DNA from 3 places in the Devosia sp. CN2-171 genome. Region 1 is predicted to be linked to each of the others. Evidence: predicted binding sites of a transcription regulator. Region 1 holds the regulator's gene; each other region holds the start of a gene.

Region 1 (6,605 bases):
TGGGGAACTGGGCGCGGAATCCGAGGTGAAGCGGAACGACAAGATCACAATCGAAGAGATCGCCGAGATGGCGCCGGAGGCGATCGTGCTGTCGCCCGGGCCGGCGACGCCCGATACGGCTGGCATCTGCCTCAGGCTGATCGACGCCTACGCGCCGACGACGCCGATCCTCGGGGTGTGCCTTGGGCATCAGGCCCTGGGACAGGCGTTTGGCGGCGACGTGATCCGCGCGCCGGAGCTGATGCACGGTAAGACATCCAAGATCAGCCATACCGGCAAGGGGTTGTTCCGCGGGCTCAATTCGGGCTTCGAGGCGACCCGCTACCACTCGCTGATCGTGAAACCGGAAACGCTGCCGGATGCGCTGGAAGTGACGGCGAAGACCGATGACGGGCTGATCATGGGCATGCAGCACAGGCGCTATCCGAGCCACGGGGTGCAGTTCCATCCCGAGAGCATCGCCAGCGAGAACGGGCACGCGATCCTGCAGAATTTCCTGAACCTTGCCCGCGACTTCAACCGGAAGGTGGCGGCGTGATGGATATCAAGGGGGCTCTCAACAAGATCGCATCGCGCCAGGACCTCACCGGCGAGGAGATGCGCTCGGTGATGACGACGATCATGGATGGCGGCGCGACGCCGAGCCAGATCGGCGCGTTCCTGATGGGGATGCGGGTGAAGGGCGAGACCGTAGGCGAGATCGCTGCGGCGGTATCGATCCTCCGCGAAAAGATGGTGCCGGTGTCGGTCGATGCGCCGGACAGCGTGATCGACATTGTCGGCACGGGCGGCGACGGGGCCGAGACGCTCAACATCTCGACCGCGACGGCAATCGTCGTGGCCGGCGCCGGTGTGCCGGTGGCGAAGCACGGCAACCGGGCCCTGAGCTCGAAATCCGGTGCTTCGGATGTGCTGCAGGCGCTCGGGATCAAGATCGATATCGGGCCTGAAAAGATCAGCCAGTGCATCCAGGAGGCCGGCATCGGCTTCATGTTCGCAGTAGCGCATCATCCGGCCATGAAGCATGTGGGTCCCAGCCGCATGGAGATCGGCACACGCACCATGTTCAACCTGCTGGGACCGCAGTCGAACCCGGCCGGCGCGCGGCGCTACCTGCTGGGCGTCTACGATAAGAAGTGGGTAGAGCCTGTGGCCGCAGCCCTGCTCGCCAATCGGGCGGTTTCGGCCTGGGTCGTGCACGGTGCCGATGGCATCGACGAGCTCTCGACCACCGGGCCGAGCTTCGTGGCTTCAATCAAGGGCGGTGATCTTCGTAGCTTCGAGATCACGCCGGAGGATGCGGGCCTGCCGCGTGCGACGCTGGCCGACCTCAAGGGCGCCGATCCCGCCTACAACGCATCGCGGCTGCGCGCCCTGCTCGATGGGGTCAAGGACCCCTATCGTGACGTGGTGCTGCTCAATGCTGCTGCTGCCTTCATCGTCGCCGGACGGGCTGACACGCTCAAGCTCGGCGCGGATCTCGCGGCGCGCGAGATCGATTCCGGCCGTGCCAAAGCGACCCTCGATAAACTCATAGCGGTTTCCAACAGCTGATGTCCGACATCCTCTCCCAGATCGAAGTCTACAAACGCGAGGAAATCGCGGCGGCGAAGACACTGCGCCCTTGGGCCGACGTGGTGGCCGAGGCCCATGATGCGCCGCCGGTGCGCCGGTTCCTCTCGGCACTGAAGATGAAGCGCGAGGAACACCAGTTCGCGCTGATCGCCGAGGTGAAGAAGGCGAGCCCGTCGAAGGGGCTGATCCGGCCGGATTTCAACCCGGCGGAGATCGCGCGCTCGTATGAGCTGGGCGGGGCGGCGTGCCTCTCGGTGCTGACCGATCGACCGAGCTTCCAGGGCGCGCCGGGGTACCTGATCGAGGCGCGCAATGCCACGAAACTCCCGGTGCTCCGCAAGGACTTCCTGTTCGAGACCTATCAGGTGGCCGAGAGCCGCGCCTGGGGGGCAGACTGTATCCTGGTGATCCTCGCCGCGGTCACCGACGATACAGCGCGCTACCTGCTCGATGCCGCCGAGGAATGGCGGATGGATGCGCTCGTCGAGGTGCACGACCAGATCGAGCTGGACCGGGCGCTCGGGCTCAATGCCGAGTTCATCGGCATCAACAACCGGAACCTCCGCACGTTCGAGACGACGCTCAATACGTCGATCACGCTGGCGGGCGGCGTGCCGGAGGGCGTGCACCTCGTCTCGGAATCGGGGGTCAACACCCATGACGATCTGGTACGGCTCGAAAAGGCGGGCATCGGCACGTTCCTCGTCGGCGAGAGCCTGATGCGGCAGGACGACGTTACCGCTGCGACCCTCAAGCTGCTGCGCGGCTGAGATGGCGCTCACCCACCTCGATCAGCGTGGGCAGGCGCATATCGTCGATATCGGCGACAAGGCGATCACGCATCGGCGCGCCGTGGCGACGGCGCGGCTCGAGGCGCAGCCTGAGACGATTCGTCTGATCATGGGCGGTGAGCTCAAGAAGGGTGACGCGCTGACGGTCGCGCGGATTGCCGGGATTATGGCGGCCAAGAAGACGTCCGAGCTGATCCCGCTCTGCCATCCCATTCCGCTGACCAAGGTGTCCGTCGAGATCACCGAAGACGGCCCTGCCCTGCTCGTGACGGCCACCGCCGAGACTACTGCGCAGACCGGCGTCGAGATGGAAGCGATGACGGCGGCCTCCGTCGCGGCGCTGACGCTCTACGACATGGCGAAATCGCATGACCGGGCGATGCGGATCACATCGGTCCAGCTCGAGGAGAAGTCGGGCGGCAAATCGGGTGATTTCCACCGATGATGCCGGTGGATGAAGCGATCCAGCGGATCTTCCGCAAGCTGCCGAAACTGGGCAGCGAGCCGGTGCACCTGACCAAGGCGCATGGGCGCGTGCTGGCAAAGCCACTGGTGGCGACGCATAGCCAGCCACCGTTCGACGCCAGTGCCATGGACGGCTATGCCGTACGTGCCGCCGAGGTGTCGCCGGGCCGGCCGCTGAAGATGGCGGGTACGTCGCAGGCCGGGGCGCGGTTCGTCGGCATGATGGAGCATGGCCAGTGCGTTCGCATCTTCACGGGCGCACCGATGCCGATCGGGGCCGACGCCGTGATCATGCAGGAGGAAGCGACCGCCAAGGGCAACCAGATCAGCTTCGAGAAGGTGCCGACGCCGGGCCAAAGCGTGCGGAAGCAGGGTTTTGACTTCATGCGCGGGGCCGAACTGCTGCCGGCCGGCGTCGGACTGACGCCGGCGATGCTCAATCTCGCCGCCTCCGCTAACCGGCCGGAACTGGTGGTGACGAAGCGGCCGCGGATCGCCGTGGTAGCGACGGGCGATGAGCTCGTGGCCCCGGGCGGCATGCTCGGGCCGGACCAGATCATCGCCTCGAACTCGTACGGGCTGGTGCCCATGTTCTCGCCCTATGCCGAGGAGATCGTGGACCTCGGCATCGTGCCGGACGGGAAGGACAAGATCGACGCGGCCCTGCTCGGCGCATTCGACAGCGGCGTCGACGTGCTGGTGACCACCGGCGGGGCGAGCGTCGGTGACCGCGACTATGTGCAGGACGTGCTGCGCGACCTGGGCGTCGAGCTGGATTTCTGGAAGCTCAGGATGCGGCCGGGCAAGCCCCTGATGTTCGGGACGCGCGGGCGAACGCTGGTGTTCGGGCTGCCGGGCAACCCGGTTTCGGCGCTCGTGACCGCGACGATCATCCTCAAGCCGATGCTGCGGGCACTGACGGGGCACATCGACCCGTTCTGGCCGCGGATCGGTGTGCCGACCCTGCTCGGACTGCCCGCTAACGGCCCGCGCCGGCATTTCATGCGTGCCAATCTCAGCCGCAACGACATCGGCTACATGCAGGTGACGCCAATCTTCGAGACCGATTCCAGCCATTCGACCTCGCTGGCGCTGGCCGACGCGCTGATCGTCGTGCCCGAGGATTCGCCGGGCGTGCCGCCGGGCGAGATCGTCGACGTGATCCCGCTGAACTGGGGCTGATCGCCTTCGCGCTAACGCGATCTTTACCGCGATGTTGCAGAACATAACTGGAACGGATACAACTACGTTCAGTCTTTGTTCCGATTCTGCTCACGGGGCCGCCATGCTGACGCGCAAGCAACACGAACTTCTGATGTTCATTCACGAGCGGATGAAAGAGTCCGGTATTCCGCCATCCTTCGATGAGATGAAGGATGCGCTCGACCTGCGCAGTAAATCGGGCATTCACCGCCTGATCACGGCGCTCGAGGAGCGCGGCTTCATCCGCCGGTTGCCCAACCGGGCGCGGGCGCTGGAAGTAATCAAGCTGCCGGACTCGATGAACCCCTCGCTCGGCGGCCGCAAGGCGCGGTTCGAGCCGTCGGTCATCGAGGGCAATCTCGGCAAGGTATCGACGCCCCCTTCCCGCTCGGCCGCGGTGACATCGGTCAGCGACTATCGCGCGGTGACCATCCCGGTGATGGGCCGGATCGCAGCCGGTACGCCGATCGAGGCTATTCAGACACACAGCCACACCATCATGGTACCGCCAGAGATGCTTGGGCCAGGCGAACATTTCGCGCTCGAAGTGCGCGGCGACTCAATGATCGATGCCGGAATTTTTGACGGCGACACGGTGCTGATCAAGAAGCAGGACGCGGCCTCGACGGGCGAGATCGTCGTGGCGCTTGTCGATGACGAGGAAGCAACGCTGAAGCGGCTGCGCCGGCGCGGCAATTCGGTGGCTCTCGAGGCCGCCAACCCGGCTTACGAGACGCGCATCTTCCCGCCCGACCGGGTGAAGGTGCAGGGCCGCCTCGTCGGCCTGCTGCGCAAGTACTGAGTTTCGACCCCACCGCCAATCGGGTCACTGGGCCGGCTGACGCCGGCCCTTTTTCTTTGAGTGTGGGCAGGTTGTGGGACATTTTGCCTTTGGCGGGCGCGACAAAGACGTAGGAGCACTTTGTCGCGCTTTCGAACCGGAAAAGTCTGCAACTTTTCCTGAAAACGCTTTAGGGTCCGCGCCGCCGCCTGGGGCACATTTTTCTCGGTACCATACTAAGCGAGTGGATGAGCTTCCCGATTGTGCGCCATGAGGGCGCGCCGGCGAAATATCGCCTGCAAGGGAGAGGGTATTGTCTGGTCAAGTCGAGTGGGTCGCGGTCGATTGGGGGACATCCAATCTGCGCGCCTGGGGAATTGATTCCGACGGTGAGATCGCTTTCGCGCGCTCGTCGCCGGATGGCATGGGACGGCTGAGCCGGGAGCAGTATCCCGATGTGCTGACGGGCCTGCTTCAGGGCGTCGCCGACGAGGTCAGCGAAGTGTTGATCTGTGGCATGGCCGGGGCGCGGCAGGGCTGGATGGAGGCGCCGTATCTCGACGCACCGGCCGAGCTCGGCAATCTCGCTGCCGGTGCCGTGTCGCCGGACATGCCGGGCGAACTCGATCCGCGCATCCTGCCGGGCGTGTGCCTCAGGGATGTCGGCGCGGAAGATGTGATGCGCGGCGAAGAGACCCAGTTGCTCGGGCTCTCGGCGCTCGTTCCCGGCTTCTCCGGCCTTGTGGTCATGCCGGGCACGCACAGCAAGTGGGCGCTGCTCGACGGGACGCGGCTGACGCGCTTTTCGAGCGCCATGACCGGGGAAGTGTTCGAGCTGTTGCGAACCCATTCGGTGCTGCGGCACTCGCTCAACGGCGAGCTCGAGGGCGAGGATCGCGATCTCGGCTTTTCGGCCGGCCTCGACCAGGGGCTGGAACACCCCGAGCGACTGACGGCGACGCTGTTCAAGGTTCGCGCCGGCTCGCTCCTTTCGGGACGCAACGCGGCCTGGTGCGCCGGCTTCCTCTCCGGGCTGCTGATCGGCGCTGAGATTGGCGGACAACGCGACTGGATCGGCAACGCTGAGATCCCCTTGATCGGCAGCGTGGGGCTCTGCGGCCTCTATCAGATCGGCTTCGACCGGCTGGGTGCGAAGACCCGGGTCGTCGACGCGACCGACGCAACGCTCGCCGGCCTCAAGGCCGCAAGACAAGGATAGAGAAATGAAGCATCGCCACATCATCGCGATCCTCCGCGGTATCATGCCCGAAGAGACCGTGCCCGTCTGCTCCGCCCTGGCCGAAGCCGGCATCACCATGATCGAAGTGCCGCTCAACTCGCCCGAGCCGCTGCGCTCGATCGGCGATGCCGCCAAGGCCTTCGACGGCCGTGCCATGATCGGCGCCGGCACCGTGCTGGCGCGGTTCGAAGTCGACGAAGTCGCCGATGCGGGCGGCCAGTTCATCGTCTCGCCCGACACAAATCCGGCGGTGATCGGGGCGACGATCGAGCGCGGGCTCGAGTCCTATCCGGGCGTGTTCACGCCGAGCGACGCGTTCACCGCCATTCGGTCGGGCGCGACGGGGCTCAAGTTCTTCCCGGCCGAGGTGCTTGGCCCCAAGGGCATCAAGGCGATGAAGGCCGTGCTGCCGCCGACCATCCCGCTCTATGCGGTGGGCGGGGCGAACCCCGACAATTTCGGGGAGTATTTCGCGGCCGGCTGCGCTGGCTTCGGGCTCGGGACCTACATCTACAAGCCGGGCATGAGCGCAACCGAGGTGGCGCAGCGC
Region 2 (6,605 bases), 1.3 Mb from region 1:
GAGAAGGCTGGTGCCGGGCAGGAACACCGCGAACTCCTCGCCGCCGATGCGTCCGACACGATCGGCCGCGCGCAGCACGCTGCGGATGGCACGGGCGATCATCTGCAGGGCCGCATCGCCGTGCTCGTGCCCGTAGGTATCGTTGATGCGCTTGAAGTTGTCCGCGTCGATAACCAGCAGCGAGCCGCGTGCGCCATCGGATGCGAAGCGGGCATCCGCCAGCTCTTCCTCCACCTCGCGCGTGAAGGCGCTGCGATTGAGGAGGTTCGTGAGCGCATCGGTCGCGGCGTGGCGGCGTAACTGTTCGTGGGCGACGGCGAGTTCGCGCAGCTTGCTTAGCAGGAAGAACAGGATCGGCACAGCCAGCAGCAAGGGTACGGCGATGTCGGTCGCTACTGCGCGGGTCAGCTGGTCCGGCGAAAGGCTCGGGAAGTTGAACTGATCGATGAACAGGGCGACGGCGACGCAGCCGATTGCGCCGAGTGCCGTCCACAGGATCACGCGACCCCAGCCGGTGGGCGAAAAGTCCAACGCGCATACTCCGCCGGTCGAAAGAGCGGTGGAGGCTAGGCATGTGGAGTTGAGATCACCTCAAGGGGTTGGGTCGGATTTTAGCCAACGGCTCAGCTGATGGCGGCCGTCAGTGCCGCGACGGCTTCCTCGTCGAGGCTGCCGCCCAGTTCCACCCGGTTGCGGCCGGCGTGCTTGGCACTGTAGAGGCGCTCGTCGGCACTGCGGAACAGCTGCGAGAAGCTGCTGTCGGCTCCGGCCACGGCGCCGCCGATACTGACCGACAGGCGCTGTGCCACGCCTTCGGAGGTGACGAACAGGGCATTCACCCCGGTGCGGATGCGCTCGGCCGTCTGCCAAGCGGACTCAAAGCCCGCGCCATGGAGGAACACGCCGAACTCCTCGCCGCCGAGCCGGCCGACGAAATCGTTCTCGCGCACGCCGTCACGGATCGCTCCGGCGAGCATCTGCAGCACTTCGTCGCCGCGCTCGTGGCCGAAGCGGTCGTTGATGGTCTTGAAGTGGTCGGCATCGAGCACGAGCAGCGCGCCGCCGCCGTTGCGGTCCAGCGCCCGCCCGACCTGCGAGGTGAACGAGCGCCGGTTGAGGACACCGGTTAGCCAGTCGGTCGAGGCAAGGGTTTCGAGCCGGCGATTAGCCTCGGACAACTGTGCCGACTTGATCTGCAGGTAGAAGAGGATCGGGCCCCCGAGCACCGTGGGCATGCTCAGTGCCAGCACCATGCCGACATCGTTCATGCCCTGGCCGAGCGCGAACATGATCAGTTCGGAAACGACCCACGAGCCGAGCGTCGAAAGGGCAAGGATGCCCAACGTGCGGCGCCATACGCCGGCCCAGGCGACCCTGGTCAATCTGACCTTGTTCATCCGCGTCCCCCGATGAATGGAACCGGCATACGGACCAATGCTTGCACTGCCCTTAATGCGACCGATCACTTCGCTTCCATTCACAGCCGTGTTTCCGTTTCGTTCACAAAGCGCTTGGTAGGTTGGGGACGTTGTCCTAAAGCTCAGACATGGCGGAAACCGTGCGAATCATCGGCATCGACCCCGGGCTCAGGCGCTGTGGCTGGGGGGTCATCGAAAGCACCGGCAACCGGCTGGGGTTCGTTGCCTGCGGCACCATCACGCCCCCGACGGACGGGCTGCTGGCGGACCGGCTGGTCGAACTGCACCGCGGTATCGTGGCTGTGCTCGACGAATTCACGCCAGACGAGGCGGCGGTCGAGGAGACGTTCGTTTCGGCCGGCGCGCGTTCGGCGCTGCAGCTGGGCCAGGCGCGTGGCGTGGTGTTGATGACGCCGGCCTTACGTGGTCTGCCGGTTGGAGAATATGCCGCCAACCTCATCAAGAAATCCGTGGTCGGCACGGGACATGCTGAAAAGGGCCAGGTGCAGATGATGATCAAGATCCTCCTGCCGACGGCGAGCTTCAAGGGCGCCGACGCAGCCGATGCGCTGGCCATCGCCGTCTGCCATGCCCACCACCGCGCCATCCGCCAGCTCCGGGCCATCGCATGATCGGCAAGCTCAAGGGCCTCATCGACGGTTTTGGCGACGATTTCGTCCATGTCGATGTGAACGGCGTGGTCTATGAGGTGCACTGCTCATCGAAGACCATCGCGGCCCTGCCGCAGGTCGGGCACGCCGCGGTCGTTCATATCGAGACGATCGTGCGTGAGGACATGATCCGGCTCTACGGCTTCTTCACCGAGGCCGAGAAGGCCTGGTTCACCGTGCTGATGACGGTGCAGGGGGTAGGCGCGCGCGTCGCCCTCTCGATCCTCTCGACCCTCGGCCCGTCCGAACTCTCGAGCGCCATCGCGCTGCAGGACAAGGCGATGGTCGGTCGCGCCAATGGTGTCGGCCCCAAGCTCGCAGTGCGCATCGTCACCGAGCTCAAGGGCAAGGGGCCGTTGGGCGGCACGGTGGATGCCGGCACGCTCGGGCTGCAGGCGGCGTTGGGCGAAGGGGTGGCTTCGGGCAACGTGACCGATGCGGTCTCGGCTCTCGTCAACCTCGGCTACTCGAGCGCCCAGGCTTCGGCCGCGATCGCGCGCGTGGTCGGGAAGGAAGGCGACGGGGTGGCGACGGACAAGCTGATCCGGCTCGGGCTCAGGGAATTGAGCAATGGCTAACCTCACCTCCGCCGCTGCCGGCCGTGACGACCCGCTCGACGTCTCACTCCGCCCGTCCGGTTTTTCCGAATTCATCGGGCAAGCCGAGGCGCGGGCCAATCTTGAGGTGTTCATCAAGGCGGCAAAGCACCGGGGGGCGGCGCTTGATCACGTGCTGTTTGTCGGGCCGCCGGGGCTGGGCAAGACCACCCTGGCGCAGATCGTGGCGCGCGAGCTTGGCGTGGGCTTTCGCGCGACTTCGGGTCCGGTGATCGCCAAGGCGGGCGACCTTGCGGCGCTGCTGACCAATCTCGAAGAGCGCGACGTGCTGTTCATCGACGAGATCCACCGGCTCAATCCGGCGATCGAGGAAATCCTCTATCCGGCGATGGAGGACTACCAGCTCGACCTGATCATCGGTGAGGGGCCGGCGGCGCGGTCGGTGCGGATCGATCTCGCGAAATTCACCCTGATCGGCGCGACGACGCGCGCGGGCCTCTTGACCACGCCGCTGCGCGACCGATTCGGCATTCCGATCCGGCTCAATTTCTACACGCCGGACGAACTGGTGAAGATCGTCGAGCGTGGGGCGCGGCTGCTCGGTACGCCGATGGCGTCGGACGGCGCGATGGAAGTGGCGCGCCGGTCGCGCGGTACGCCGCGTATTGCCGGAAGGTTGTTGCGCCGGGTCACCGATTTTGCGCTGGTCGACGGCGCGAAAGAGATTACCCGTTCGGTGGCCGACAAGGCCCTGCTGCGGCTTGATGTCGATGCGCGCGGGCTCGACCAGCTCGACCGGCGCTACCTCAAGGTCATCGCGGATTTCTACGGCGGCGGTCCGGTGGGTATCGAGACCATTGCCGCAGCGCTCAGCGAGCCGCGGGATGCGCTCGAGGAGATCGTCGAGCCCTACCTGATCCAGCAGGGCTTCATCCAGCGCACGCCGCGCGGACGCATGCTGACGGCGCTTGCCTTCCAGCACCTCGGGCTGGGTGTCCCGCAGGGATTTGTTGGAATGCAGGGCAGCCTGTTCGAAGAGCCGGAGGGTGAAGGCTAATGGTTGAACACCGCCGGGTCATTCGCCACGACAGCATGGTCTGCTTCGATGACGGCCCGTTGCGCTTCCAGATGCGGGCCGCGGCGATCGCGCTCCGGAATGGGCGGGTGCTCATACAGAACATTTCCGGCGGTTACGGCACGTTCCTGCCGGGCGGTCGGATCGAGCAGGGCGAAGCAAGCATCGAGACGCTGGTGCGGGAGATGCAGGAAGAGTTCGAACGGCGGGTGGAGGTCGGCCCGCTGGCTTTCGTGATCGAGTCGTTCTTTCCAGAAAAATCGCAGCAGTTTCACGAGGTTGGGCTCTACTACAGCATCGAGGTGGCGGACGATTTCCCATACCACGAGACCGATGTTTGTCACCGCTGCTACGAAGGCAGCGTGGAGATGGAGTATCGCTGGGTGCCGGCGACGCCGGAGGCACTGGCAGCCCACACGTTCTACCCGGAGCCGCTCAGGACCCGCCTCGGGAACCTGCCGACAACGACGGTCCACCTGCTCGACCGTGAACCGGCATGACCAGCAGCACGTTCACCGCCCGCGTCTACTACGAAGACACCGACTTTTCGGGCAATGTCTACCACGCGGCCTATCTCCATTTCTTCGAGCGGGCGCGGACGGAGTTCTTGCGCGAGCGCGGGGTGCATCATTCGGAGCTGGTGAAGGACGGCATCGCCTTTGCGGTGCGGTCGATGAGCATCGATTTCAAGGCGGCGGCGCATATTGACGACCTGCTCGAGGTCGCGACGGAAGTGGCCTCGGTGACGCCGGCGCGGCTCAACCTCGTGCAGTCGATCAGCCGCGATGGGGTGGAGATCACGCGCGCCGAGGTGCAGGTCGTGGCCATCAGGACCAGCGGCGGCGTCGCGCGCATGCCCCGCGACCTGATGGCGCTACTGAGATAGCAAGGCCCGCTCGAGATGAGCGGCCTTTGTCGCTTGCCGAAGGCCCCCTCCACCAGCTTCGCTGGTCCCCCTCCCCCGCCCCGCGGGGGAGGATTAAATGGGCCGGTGCCTCATTACATCGCAGCGGGCTTCACCTGGCCGCGGAGTTCGCCGTCAGGGAACTTGGCCGTGTGGATGTTGAAGTACCACTGGCTGCCCTGCAACTGGGTCACCTGGTCGTCGGTCAGAGTCGCGTTGCCGGCGATCGGGCTCGTCAGTGCACCCTCGATGGGCACGACCGGGCCAGCATTGGCTCCCTCGGCGGCTGGGCCATGGAAGTGGGCGGCAGTCGCCTCACCACTCAGGCCTTCGTAGGTGATGGTCCAAGTGAATACCTTGGTGTCGGTGTCGAGGGTGGCTTCCACCTTGCCGGTACCGGCGCTGTCGGTGGCCGGGACTTCGGCGGCGCCGGTCAGGTCGGCGCTGAACTTCACCATTTCGGCGAGGGCAGGCGTCATCGAAAAGGCAAGGGCGGCCGTTGCCGCCATGAGGGTGGTTGTCAGATATCGCATAAGAGACTCCTCCGTTCGATTTGCCCGCCAGCGAGCCCCGGGCTGCGGGCGTATCGAAACGAACTCGGACGCGCATGGTTGCCATGCGCCGATGTGACGCGATCACGCTCACGCGAGGAATCGCTTTGTTAACACCTCCTTGACCATAAGTAAGGCAGGGCATCCTCCGCGCTGCCAAAGGTCCGGAATTCCGGGCTTTTCTCTTAAATTTGACAAATTTGGACCGCATCGACCCGACATCAGGATTCGGTCGTCGTGGCCGGACTGAGAAGGACCCTTACATGGAAGCCATGGATGCCGTCGGCACGGTCGCTCCGCATGCCGACCTATCGATCTGGGCGCTGTTCTGGCAGGCCGACCTCGTCGTAAAAACCGTGATGGTCGGGCTGCTCGCCGCCTCGGTCTGGTGCTGGGCGATCATCGTCGACAAGACGATGCTCTACGGCCGCGTCAAAGGCGAGATGAACAAGTTCGAGCGCGTGTTCTGGTCGGGCCAGTCGCTGGAAGAGCTCTACCAGCAGATGAGCGAACGACCGTCGCCGGGCCTCGGTGCCGTCTTCGTCGCCGCGATGAAGGAATGGAAGCGCAGCCACGAGCAGAACGCGTCGTCGTTCATCGGCATGCAGGGCCGTCTCGACAAGGTGCTGGATGTCGCGATTTCGCGGGAAAGCGAAGCGCTGGAGAAGCGCCTCGGCTTCCTCGCCACTGTCGGCTCGGCCTCGCCCTTCATTGGCCTCTTTGGCACGGTATGGGGCATCATGAACGCATTCACGGCCATCTCGGCCGCTTCGAGCACCAACCTCTCGGTGGTCGCGGGCCCGATCGCCGAGGCCCTGTTCGCGACTGCGCTGGGCCTGCTCGCGGCTATCCCGGCGGTTATCGCCTACAACAAGCTCTCGGGTGATGCGAACAAGTTGATCGGCCGGCTCGAGGGTTTTGCCGACGAGTTCTCGACGATCCTGTCCCGCCAGCTCGAAGCCCGGGGTGCCCGATAATGGCAATGGCAGTTTCTGGCGGAGGCGGCGGTGGCCGAAGGCGCGGACGGCGCCGTGGCGGCGGCAACAAGCCGATGAGCGAGATCAACGTCACGCCGATGGTCGACGTGATGCTGGTGCTGCTGATCGTCTTCATGGTGGCGGCGCCGCTGATGACTGTCGGCGTGCCGATCGAGCTGCCCAAGACACAGGCGAAGCAACTCAACACCGAACAGAAGCCGATCACCGTCTCGGTGACCAATGACGGCGGCATCTTCCTCGGTGACGCGCCGGTGGCGCTCGACGATCTCGTGACCCAGGTTGCGGCGCAGGCCGCCAACGGCACCGAGGATCGCATCTATGTGCGCGGCGACCTCGCCGCCAACTATGGCTCGGTGATGCAGGTCATGGGGGCGCTTTCGGGCGCCGGCTACTCCAAGATCGGGCTGATCACGGAACAGGCGCAACAGGAC
Region 3 (6,605 bases), 1.6 Mb from region 1:
CGAGCGACAGCCATAGCGGCACTTCCGGCCCGAGGCTGAGGAACGGCGCTGGGAAGCCGAGCGAGTTGTCGGCGCTGCCATAGATCCCGTCGACAAAGGCGAAGCTGGGCGCGAAGGCGATCGTAAAGAAGATCGCCGTATCGAGCAGCGACCCCAGCAGCGAGCCGGCAAGCGGCGGCAGGAACCAGTTCTTGCTCGCGCGGAGGCGCGAGAACACCGAGATATCGAGCAACTGGCCGATGAGGAAAGCCGTGACCGAGGCGGTGGCGATGCGCGCTGTCGTCGCTGGAGCGCCGCCCACGTTCCACGGCAGCGGATTGAAGCTCAGGTAGAACGACAGCGCCACGGCAGCGACGAAGCCGACCACCACCACCTGCCGGGCGCGCGTCGCGCCGTCATAGCGATTGGTGAGGTCGGTGACGAGAAAAGCGAAGGGATAGGTGAAGGCGCCCCAGGTGAGGAGGTCCTTCAGGTTGATCGGCCCGAGCTGGGCCTCGACCGGGTAGAGCACGAGAATGTTGGACGCGGTAACGACCACGACCATGGCCGCGATAGCCGCGACGAAGCGAGCGAGCATGATCCTGCACCTCTATGTAGACCGCTGTCCGGCATCAGACCGGGGCGGCAAATGAAAACCGCGCGTCCCGGCGGGAACGCGCGGCCGAAACTTTAGGCCGAATTGGCTCAGGCCGCGAGAGCGGCGCGCACTTCCTTCTTCAGCGCCAGCGCGACAGGCGACAGGTCGGCGTCGTCGGCCTTCACGAGGAAGGCGTCGAGGCCACCACGGTGCTCGACGGTGCGCAGCGCGTTCGCCGAGATGCGCAGCTTGACCGTACGGCCGAGCACATCCGACAGGAGCGAGACGTTGAGGAGATTGGGGAGGAAGCGACGGCGGGTGCGGTTGAGCGCGTGGCTCACCTTGTTCCCGACCATGACGCCCTTACCGGTGAGTTCGCAGCGGCGAGCCATGTTGAATTCCTGTAAAATGTCCCTGGGCGCGGGACAATCCCACGCAACGGGCTGTAGTCTGTTCTTGATTGCGAGCGCCTCCATAGAGAAACGCCCCCTGCCCGTCAAGCTTGTGAACGGGGTTTGCCTTGCCAAGCGGCCGGTGCGGGCGGCATTTTGGCCGTTCTCAAGTGATTCGCCGTAAGGACCTTTGCCCGTGTTCAGCGCCACTTTCCGCAAAGGCCTGCGCCTTGCGACCCTGGCCCTTGCGCTCGCCGGCCTGCCGGCCATCGCACAGGAGACCCGCACCCGCGCCGAGTATACCGTGACCATGGGCGGCACGCATGTCGCCAACGTCACCATCATTCTGAGCGACAACGGCAGCCAGTACTCCCTCGCGCTCGACGCCAAGATCGCCGGGCTCGCGCAGCTGATCGCCAGCGGCTCGGCCAAGGCGACCTCGCTCGGAACTTCAGCCAAGAATGGCCTCAGGGCGCAGAAGTTCGACCTTCTGACGCGGGCTGGCGGCGAGGAGTTCACCTCGGCCATTACCTATGGCGGCGGCAGCGTCGAGTCGTTCAAGGTTACCCCGCCGATCATCGACAATATCGACCGGGTGGCCATCGAGCGGAAGCATCTGGCGGCGGCGACGGACATGATGGCGCCGTTCGTGTTGCGCGGGCCTGCGCTCGATAAAGCCTTGTGCAACAAGCAGATGCCGATCTTCACCGGCGTCGAGCGCTTCAACCTGTCGCTGAAATATGTCAAGGACGACACCGCCACGTCCAAGCGTACCGGCTACCAAGGTCCGCTGGTGCTGTGCAGCGTGCACTACACGCCGATCTCGGGGCATTACACCTATAATGAGATCACGACCTACCTCGCCCAGAACGAGCGCATCCTGATCTGGTTCGCGCCGCTGCAGCTCGCCGGGACCTACATCCCCTATCGCGCGCTGATCACCACCGAGGCCGGCGATCTGTCAATCGTGCTGACCGATCTCGCGCAATAATCTGAACGCCGATGAACGGTGCCTAAACGGCTGACTCACCACGCATTCAAGGCGCGGGCTGCATAACCACATCCATGATTTGACCGCCGCCCCCGAACCGTTGGCAACAGACCACGGTTCCCAGCGCCGGACGGCCTCCACGCGGGGCTGCCGGACGGGCGGCGGTAGATCACTTCCGGCCCGGCTCAGAGGCCCGGCGAAAATCATGGTTAACGCATCCCTAACAAAATCGGCGTGTCAGACCGGGACGGTCAATGGCTTTATTGCCAATGGCGCTCCGGCAAAGGCCCGGCGCCCGGTAGCAGCTTCGTCAATCTACGAAGAATCTTCGCAAGCCTCGTCTTCACACCTCGTTCACACCTTGACGATTCGGTAGTAAAACCAGCCAAAATCAATCACTTGGCAACAGTCATGAACGACAAACCGGTTGCTTTTCGCGAGCTGTCGCACGATCGCCGCCTGCTTGCGCCAGAATCAGTTGGGGACCACCACAGGCAGTGGTGAACAAACCCGGATTCGTGAGTCGCAGCCGATTCCTTTCCGGTTTGTTCCCTGTTTGGACCAATGGTTAACACGGGTGGCCGGAACGGGGACAGAAATGTGTCGCAACGAGACACTCGTTTGTTGGCGATCGATGACCTAAGTAGGACGTGATGACTGCCGCATATCCCTCCTCGCTCAAGGCGATTCTTGGGCCCACCAACACCGGCAAGACCTTCTTCGCCATCGAGCGGATGCTCGCGCATCGTTCGGGGATGATCGGCCTGCCGCTGCGGCTTCTGGCGCGCGAGGTCTACCACAAGGTGGTCGACCGGATCGGGGCCCAGCACGTGGCGCTGGTGACCGGCGAGGAGCGGATCGTCCCCGCGAAGCCTCGCTACTGGGTCTGCACCGTCGAAGCCATGCCGCTCGATGTGCCGGTCGAATGCGTCGCGATCGACGAGATCCAGGTGGCTACCGATTTCGATCGCGGCCACGTCTTCACCAACCGGCTGCTGCATGCCCGCGGCCTCAGCGAAACGCTGCTGCTCGGCTCAGGCACCATGACGCCGATCGTCAAGGCGCTGTTGCCGGGCGTCGAGATCATCCACCGGCCGCGCTTTTCCGAGCTGCTCTATGCCGGCTCGAAGAAGATTTCGCGGCAGCCCAAGCGCTCCGCCATCGTCGCCTTCTCGGCGTCCCAGGTCTACGCCATTGCCGAACTGATCCGGCGCGAGCGCGGCGGCGCGGCGGTGGTGATGGGAGCGCTGTCGCCCCGCACCCGCAACGCGCAGGTCGACATGTATCAGAACGGCGATGTCGACTTCCTGGTCGCCACCGACGCCATCGGCATGGGGCTGAACCTCGACGTGCACCACGTCGCCTTCGCCGACGACCACAAGTTTGACGGCCACCAGACCCGCCCCCTGACCCCGGCCGAATTCGGCCAGATCGCCGGCCGCGCCGGCCGCCACATGCATAACGGCACCTTCGGGGTCACCGGCAACGCGCCAGAGTTCGAGGAAGAGCTGATCAAGCAGCTCGAAATGCACGACTTTGAGCCGGTCCGCGTCATCCAGTGGCGCAACCACGAACTCGACTTCCGCTCGATCGCCGACCTCCGCAACAGCCTCGACAAGACGCCGCCGGTGAGGGCCCTGACCCGTGTGCCGGTCGCCACCGACCAGCATGCGCTCGAATTCACCGCCCGCAACGAGGCCGGCGAGTTGGCGCGCGGTGAGGATGCGGTCCGCCTGCTCTGGGAATGCTGCGGCATCCCCGACTATCGCGACATCTCGCCGGCCCAGCACGGCGAAATCATCACCCGCATCTACCTCGACCTCCGCCGGCACGGCCATGCCGACGCCGACTGGATTGCCGAGCAGGTACGGTTCTGCGACAATGTGACAGGCGACATTGATACGCTGTCGAACCGGATCAAGCAGATCCGGACTTGGACCTTTGTCGCCAACCGCAAGAACTGGCTTGAAGACCCCGCATATTGGCGCGAAAAGACCCGCGACATCGAGGATCGACTGAGCGACGCCCTGCACGAGCGTCTGACGCAGCGTTTTGTCGACCGTCGCACATCGGTGCTTATGCGCCACCTGAGAGACAAGCATATGGTATCGCCTGAAATCAACGACCTCGGCGAAGTGAGCCTCGAAGGCCACCTGATCGGCTCTATCGAGGGCTTCCGCTTCACGCTGGCCCGCTCCGAAGGCGGCGATGCCAAGGGCGTGGCGACAGCCGCCGCGCAGGTCGTTGCCCCCGAGATCGCCCATCGCGCCGAGCGCGTCGCCGGGGCGCCGAACGAAGAATTCGTGCTCTCGACCGACGGTTACGTGCGCTGGCGCGGCCAGGTGATCGCCAATCTCGCCGAGGGCGAGCAGTTGTTCACCCCGCGACTGATCATCCTTGCCGACGAGAACCTCACCGGCCCCGACCTCGAACGCGTGCAGGACCGGCTGAACCTCTGGCTCCGCCACCTGGTCAACACCCAGCTCGAGACCGTGCTGGCGCTCGAAGCGCCCGCCGATATCGAAGGGACGGCCCGCGGCCTCGCCTACCGCCTCTACGAAAACCTTGGCATCCTGCCGCGCAGCACCGTGGCCGAAGAGGTCAAGGGCCTCGACCAGGACGAGCGTGGCAAGCTCAGGAAACTCGGCGTCAAGTTCGGCGCCTTCCACATCTACGTGCCGGCGAGCCTGAAGCCCGCGCCCCGAGAAGTGGCGCTGATCCTCTATGCGCTGAAGCACGGCGGCGTGCGCCAGCCGGGCATCGCCGAGCTGCCGCAGATCGTCCTCTCCGGCCGCACCAGCTTCCTGATCGACCCCGAGGTCAACCCCAAGCTCTACGAACTCGCGGGCTTCAAGGTCGCAGGCAAGCGCGCCGTGCGCGTCGATATCCTCGAGCGCCTGGCAGATATCATCCGGCCGCTGATCGCGCTGAACCCGGTGACGCACCAGGGCGAACTGCCGCCCGGCGCCGCCGAGGGCAATGGCTTCCGCGTCACTGTCGAGATGACCTCGCTGCTCGGCACCGCCGGCGAGGATTTCGCCTCGATCCTTAATTCGCTGGGCTATCGCGTCCGCCGCACCCCCAAGGTTGCGGCTCCCGCCGTGGTCGCCGACGCCGCTCCTGCGTCGGAAGCGGTGGCCGCTGAAGCTGCTCCAGCCGACACACCCACCGCTGATGCCCCGGCTGACGATACGCCGGTGGCCGACGCGGCCGATGCAATCGTGAACGCGGCTGCCGCTGATGCCGTCGAAGGCGCAACGCCCGTCGCCGAAGCTGCAGCCGAAGAGATTGCGGCGGTCGAGACCGCTGCCGCCGAGCTCGGCGCCCCGGCGCCGGCAGAAGCCGAAAAGCCCGCCGAGCCCGAGTTCGACGAAGTCTGGTTCCCCGCCGGCCGCCGGCCCGACAACCCGCGCCACAACGGCAACCGCAATCGCGGCAACCGCCCTGACGCCGCCGCACCGGCGGCTGAGGCAGGCGCCGAAGGCGACAAGCCTCAGCGCAATTTCCGCCGGCCGGACCGTCCGGAGGGCGCCGATGGCAAGCCGGCCGGGCGTCCGCGCTTCGAAGGTCGCCGCGACGACAAGCGCCAAGGCAATGGTAATGCCGGCAAGCCATTCGACAACAAGGGTGGCAAGCCGGGCGGTAAGCGCTTCGACAAGCCGCGCGAGGATTGGAAAGAGCATCGGCCGCGCGAGGATCGCAAGCCCGCCCCGCTCGATCCCAACTCGCCATGGGCCGCGCTCGCGGCGCTCAGGAACCCCAAGTCGGAATAGGCCCCACGGCCACTGCATCGGGATCGGCGACCTTGCACGGCCGCCGATCATTGCCACAATTAAATCCACATTGCGCACGTTTCATGTGCCGGTCAGGGTCCGGAAAGCACGGCATCCCTATCTCTTCCGTCGAGCGACACGCTCGGCGGCCCGGAGAACCACATGACCCACCACCATGACGACGACCACTTCGACGGTGGTTTCAAAGAGGACCTGCCGCGACTGCTCGGCCGTCGGCGCCTGCTGACGCTGATGGGCGGCCTCGGTCTCGTGTCGCTGTCGGGTGTACCCGGCATCGCGCTCGACTGTGTCGCCCTGCCGTGGGAGACAGCCGGCCCTTACCCCGCCGATGGCAGCAACGTGAAGGCCGGCCAGGTGGTCAACGCCCTTACCCAGGAAGGGGTGATCCGCACCGACCTGCGTACCTCCTTCGGCGGCATGACGCCAACGGCCGACGGTCTGCAGCTCGACCTCGAACTCACGCTCGTCAATGCCGACGGCTGCACGCCGCTCGCCAACCACGCCATCTACGCCTGGCACTGCGATGCGACCGGGCTCTACTCGCTCTACGATACGACCGACCGGAACTATCTGCGTGGCGTCGGCGTGTCGGACGCCGAGGGCAAGGTGCGTTTCACCACCATCTTCCCCGGCTGCTACGACGGGCGCTGGCCCCATATCCACTTCGAAGTTTTCGAATCCGTCGAGGCCGCCATCAGCGGCGACGCATCCGTCCTGACCGCCCAGATTGCCCTGCCGGAAGCGGAAGCTGCCGCGGTCTATGTCGCCGACGGCAGGTATTCGAACGGCACGACCAATCTCGGCCGCATCACCATCGCGACCGACAACGTGTTCAGCGACAATAGCGAGGC

What was found. Region 1 encodes LexA, which represses DNA repair genes until DNA is damaged. Its sites were predicted from a motif close to TGTTCNNNNTGTGTTCNG; they were not measured.
Region 2: a site for LexA is predicted at 1,487-1,504, ahead of ruvC (crossover junction endodeoxyribonuclease RuvC). Genes of this name have one in related genera too.
Region 3: a site for LexA is predicted at 2,507-2,524, ahead of ACOYW5_RS18770 (helicase-related protein). Genes of this name have one in related genera too.

Annotation. Positions count from the first base shown of each region.
Region 1 is NZ_CP186479.1:704,202-710,806, forward strand. Features, by position in the region: gene ACOYW5_RS03625 (anthranilate synthase component II) at 1-538, shown strand, start outside; gene trpD (anthranilate phosphoribosyltransferase) at 535-1,554, shown strand; gene trpC (indole-3-glycerol phosphate synthase TrpC) at 1,554-2,345, shown strand; gene moaC (cyclic pyranopterin monophosphate synthase MoaC) at 2,347-2,811, shown strand; gene glp (gephyrin-like molybdotransferase Glp) at 2,808-4,013, shown strand; gene lexA (transcriptional repressor LexA) at 4,117-4,836, shown strand; gene ACOYW5_RS03655 (2-dehydro-3-deoxygalactonokinase) at 5,129-6,034, shown strand; gene ACOYW5_RS03660 (2-dehydro-3-deoxy-6-phosphogalactonate aldolase) at 6,039-6,605, shown strand, end outside.
Region 2 is NZ_CP186479.1:4,089,889-4,096,493, forward strand. Features, by position in the region: gene ACOYW5_RS20280 (GGDEF domain-containing protein) at 1-531, opposite strand, end outside; gene ACOYW5_RS20285 (GGDEF domain-containing protein) at 624-1,397, opposite strand; gene ruvC (crossover junction endodeoxyribonuclease RuvC) at 1,547-2,050, shown strand; gene ruvA (Holliday junction branch migration protein RuvA) at 2,047-2,667, shown strand; gene ruvB (Holliday junction branch migration DNA helicase RuvB) at 2,660-3,703, shown strand; gene ACOYW5_RS20305 (NUDIX hydrolase) at 3,703-4,221, shown strand; gene ACOYW5_RS20310 (YbgC/FadM family acyl-CoA thioesterase) at 4,218-4,607, shown strand; gene ACOYW5_RS20315 (CHRD domain-containing protein) at 4,721-5,158, opposite strand; gene tolQ (protein TolQ) at 5,449-6,153, shown strand; gene tolR (protein TolR) at 6,153-6,605, shown strand, end outside.
Region 3 is NZ_CP186479.1:3,775,379-3,781,983, reverse strand. Features, by position in the region: gene ACOYW5_RS18785 (queuosine precursor transporter) at 1-577, opposite strand, end outside; gene rpmB (50S ribosomal protein L28) at 685-969, opposite strand; gene ACOYW5_RS18775 (DUF3108 domain-containing protein) at 1,166-1,960, shown strand; gene ACOYW5_RS18770 (helicase-related protein) at 2,614-5,733, shown strand; gene ACOYW5_RS18765 (hypothetical protein) at 5,896-6,605, shown strand, end outside.